DNA from 2 places in the Desulfovibrio biadhensis genome. Region 1 is predicted to be linked to the other one. Evidence: predicted binding sites of a transcription regulator. Region 1 holds the regulator's gene; the other holds the start of a gene.
What was found. The regulator HrcA, encoded in region 1, represses chaperone genes, less so after heat shock. The targets are predictions, from matches to a motif close to TGTTAGCACTCNNNNNNNNNGAGTGCTAACA.
Positions count from the first base shown of each region.

Region 2: groES (co-chaperone GroES) is a predicted target of HrcA. The motif match lies at 860-890, and genes of this name have one in related genera.

Region 1 is NZ_AP042477.1:905-3,306, forward strand. Features, by position in the region: gene hrcA (heat-inducible transcriptional repressor HrcA) at 308-1,342, shown strand; gene grpE (nucleotide exchange factor GrpE) at 1,440-2,033, shown strand; gene dnaK (molecular chaperone DnaK) at 2,252-2,402, shown strand, end outside.
Region 2 is NZ_AP042477.1:4,856,298-4,858,699, forward strand. Features, by position in the region: gene ACZ5EH_RS21090 (cofactor-independent phosphoglycerate mutase) at 1-534, shown strand, start outside; gene groES (co-chaperone GroES) at 923-1,213, shown strand; gene groL (chaperonin GroEL) at 1,323-2,402, shown strand, end outside.

The DNA.
Region 1 (2,402 bases):
CAAGCGGCCACTTGCGCTTTGCAGTACAGGATGGCAGCATCACAGCTACACAAGGAGCGACACAAGAATACGCGCCCTTGGAATTCCAGCGCATAGAGGGCGACTTTACCATTTCCGGGACAGGGCGCGCAGCCACTGAAAAGGAAGAGCCGGAGTCCGCCCAGACAGATACGCAGGCAAGCGCTCAAGATCATCAATAAATCCGCTGAAAAACCAAACACCTGCAATTCCCTGCCTTGACAGGTTGCAAGGCCGTTGTTACCCCTCTAGCACTCGCGAAGCCTGAGTGCCAAGAGGTGAAAAATCAATGTCTGAATCGCTGCTTCCCAGAGAAGCCGAAGTCCTCAAGGTCATCATTGAGGATTACATAGCAAAAGCCTCCCCAGTGGGGTCGCGTACGGTTGCCAAGCGGTCGGGGCTGCAGCTTTCACCTGCCAGCATGCGTAACGTAATGGCAGACCTGACCGAAAAAGGCTTTTTAGAGCAGCCCCACACCTCTGCCGGGCGCGTGCCCACGGTCAGTGCGTTCCGCTATTATCTGTACAGCGCCTTCACTCCCTCGCTTCTGACAGAGGAGCACAAGCACAGTATTTATACGCAGCTCCAGGATGCGGGGCTGGAGCTTTCCGATATGCTTGTCCAGGCCAGCAAAATAGTCTCCAGCTTTTCGCACCAGGTGGCTATGATCGTTGCCCCCCGGCATGAAGACGTCCGCTGGCGGGAAATCGTCTTTTCATTGATCAAGCCGGGGCTGGCCCTTGCCGTGCTGGTGCTGGAAGGCGGCATCGTGCAGAACAAGCTGGTGCCGGTGGAAGCCGACGTTACGCCCAATGACCTGGAAAAGTTCCGGAATTATCTGAACGATCATTACAAAGGGCTCACCCTTTCCGAAGCCCGGCGGCATATTCTGGATGAACTGCTCAACGCCAAGCGGCGGCTCAAGCTGATGTACAAGCGTGCGCTCAGGATTGCGCGCACCACCTTTGAACAGAACCCGCTGCGCGAAGTCTTTGTGGACGGCACCACCAATATTTTTGAGCACGCAGAATTCCTGGATATGGCCAGGCTGCGCGATGTGCTCCGCCTACTGGAGGAGCGAACCAAACTGCTGGATATCCTGGACAGGACAATTGCCGAAGGCGGTGTTTCCATCGTGCTGGGGCAGGAATCTCAGGTGGACGACCTGCAGGAGATGGGGATGGTCAGCTCACCTTACGGAGAAGACGCGCCCTTGGGCGTGGTGAGCGTTCTCGGCCCCCTGCGCATGGACTACGCCCGGGTCATTCCGGTGGTGGAATACATCTCCGAGACCTTGACAGGCATTCTAAAGGAACGATTTTAATAAGGACGTAGGGCTGTTCTTGCTGGTCGGGTTCGCTTTTCGGTGCCCGACCGTTTGATAGCGACCAATCATTCTCTTTTTAGGAGGAGCCGCATACATGACGGACAAGTTCGACGCATACAAAAAACAGCAGGAAGCCGGCGAAGAAGTGCAGGAAGAAGCATGCTGCGACGCTGCCTCTGCTGAAGGCAATCCTGTGGAGCTTGAACTCAGCGACGAAGAACTCCTCGCGCTGTGCAAAGAGCGTGTCTGTTCTCTCTGCAATGAAAAGGAGCAGGCTGACGGTGAGCGGCTGCGCGTGCTTGCCGAGATGGACAACTTTAAGAAGCGCATGTTCCGTGAACACGAAGAACTGCGCAAGTATGCAGGTGAAAGCGTGCTGGCCGACCTGTTGCCCGTTTTGGACAACCTGGACCTGGCCCTGGAGCATGGACGCAAGATCGAAGCCTGCAAGGACGTGGTCATGGGAGTGGACATGACCCGCAAGGTATTTATGGAAACTTTGGAGCGCCACGGTCTGAAGCCTGTCGGCAAGGTTGGGGAAGACTTCAACCCCGAACTGCACGAGGCTGTGGGCGACGAACAACGCGATGACATGTCTCCGGGCAAAGTTTGCACCGTGTACCAGTCCGGCTACCTGCTCAAGGAGCGTTTGCTGCGCCCAGCCAAGGTAGTTATCAGCAAGGCCTGAGATTTTTTGGGTTCTACCCCTGGACGCGGACTAATTATGTCTTATTACTCAGTGCAGTAAACATTTTACTGTTCTGGCGGCATCCGCCGCATGGCCCCGACGTTGGCGTGGCCGACTGTATATTATGAGCTACAAGCATGTGATATCTTGTGCTCTTCGGAATAATTGCATGCCAATCGCTTGTTCTGAAATCAGGAATGTGAGGAGGATTGTACAACATGGGTAAGATAATCGGCATTGACCTCGGAACCACGAACTCCTGCGTTTACGTTATGGAGGGCAAGGACCCGAAGTGTATTTCCAACCCCGAAGGTGGGCGCACCACGCCTTCCATCGTCGCTTTTACCGATAAAGAACGTCTGGTGGGTG
Region 2 (2,402 bases), 330 kb from region 1:
TTTCTGGAAACGTTCGACCGCAAGGGCGCAGTGGTCTCAGCTGTCGACCTGGTAAAAGGATTGGGGCGCGCAGCCGGCATGGAGGTGCTCGACGTCCCTGGAGCAACCGGGCTGTTGGATACCAATTACGAAGGCAAGGTGGAAGCGGCGCTCAGTTTTCTCGAGCATGGGGACTTTGTGTTCGTCCACGTCGAAGCTCCGGATGAATGTGGCCACGGTGGGGATCCCTCCCAAAAGCGCGAGGCGGTTGAGCGCTTTGATGCGCGCATCGTAGCGCCTCTTTTGCAAGCCATGCCGGATGAAGCTTTTCTTGTGACCTGCGACCATTTCACCCCTTGTGTGGAGCGAACGCATACGCCAGAACCCGTGCCTTTTGCACTGGCCTGGCCGGGGAGCACCCCCAACGGTGCAGTATCCCTTGACGAAGCTGCTGCGGGCGACACCGGACTTTCCATCGAGCAGGGCTACCAGTTGCTGCCCTGGGCGCTGGAGCGGCTTTCTGGAACGCCTTTACCTGATTTCAATAAAGACTAGACGCTGCAACGCCAAAAGAACGCGCCCCTTTTTGTTTGTTACCATGAACAAAAAGGGGCGTTCATTTCTGTCGCTTGATACATTTTTTCATTTCTCCCCCTTGCCAAGCCGTAACGGGTGCTTATGAATGAAGTGCAGCAAATTTTTGTAGCGCTTAGGTGCTCCGGTTTTAGCAGGGCGGCAGCAACGTCCTGTGGTGGGATTAGTCTATCCAGACACAGATAACCTCTTGTAAAACAACAAAATTTTTCCAAAAAAATTGTTTTTTTCTACAGCAAACCCCTTGCAATTTGCTTGATGGTATGTTTATTTCCGGCATCGACATCGCTAGCACTCTCCAAGAGCGAGTGCTAACAACTCTCTAAAAAATACCCTTATGGGAGGAACCATGAAACTGAAACCTTTGCATGACCGTGTTCTGCTGAAGAGGCTCGAAGAAGAGGAAGTCACCAAGGGCGGAATCATCATCCCCGACAGCGCAAAAGAAAAGCCCATCAAAGGCACTGTTGTCGCAGTTGGCCCCGGCAAGTCCAACGAACAGGGCGCCGTTACCCCGCTGACCGTCAAGGAAGGCGACGTGGTCCTGTACTCCAAGTACGCCGGTACCGAAATCAAGATCGACAGCGACGAGCACCTGGTGCTGCGCGAAGACGATATCCTGGCCATCATCGAAGGCTAAGCGCAGCAGGAAATGCAAAACGCGGGGCGCGTGCTGCAGAGCTGTGCCCCAGGTATTGAGTAAAACCAAGTTATTACAAACCCTCTCGACCAGAGAAGGAGCATGAAACATGGCTAAAGAGATTCTTTTTGACGCCAAAGGCCGCGAGCGCCTGAAAAAGGGCGTAGACAAGCTGGCCAATGCAGTGAAAGTGACCCTCGGCCCCCGTGGTCGCAACGTTGTCATCGAGAAGTCCTTCGGCTCCCCCATCATCACCAAGGACGGCGTGACCGTTGCCAAGGAAATCGAGCTCGCAGACAAGTTCGAGAACATGGGCGCTCAGATGGTTAAGGAAGTTGCTTCCAAGACTTCCGATGTTGCCGGTGACGGCACCACCACTGCCACCATCCTTGCCCAGGCCATTTTCAACGAAGGTGTAAAGCTCGTAGCTGCCGGCCGTAACCCCATGGCCATCAAGCGCGGCATCGACAAGGCTGTTGAAGCCATGAACGAAGAGCTGCAGAGCTTGGCCAAGCCCACCCGCGAGCAGAAAGAAATCGCACAGGTTGGCACCATTTCCGCCAACAGCGACGCCACCATCGGTAACATCATTGCCGAAGCCATGAGCAAGGTCGGCAAGGAAGGCGTTATCACCGTTGAGGAAGCCAAAGGCCTGGAGACCACCCTGGACGTGGTTGAAGGCATGCAGTTCGACCGCGGCTACCTCTCCCCTTATTTCGTGACCGATCCTGAGAAGATGGTCTGCGAGATGGACGAGCCCCTGATCCTGATCAACGAGAAGAAAATCTCCGCCATGAAGGATCTGCTGCCCGTACTCGAGCAGGTTGCCAAGATGGGTCGCCCCCTGGTGATCATCGCCGAAGACATCGAAGGCGAAGCCCTGGCTACCCTGGTTGTCAACAAGCTGCGCGGCACCCTGCAGGTTGTTGCCGTGAAGGCTCCCGGCTTTGGTGATCGCCGCAAGGCCATGCTGCAGGATATCGCCATCCTGACCGGCGGCACTGCTGTTTCCGATGACCTGGGCATCAAGCTCGAGAGCGTGACCGTGAACGAGCTGGGCAGCGCCAAGCGCGTGGTCATCGACAAGGAAAACACCACAATCGTTGACGGCGCCGGCTCCAGCGATGACATCAAGGCCCGTGTGAAGCAGATCCGCGCTCAGATCGAAGAAACCACTTCCGATTACGAC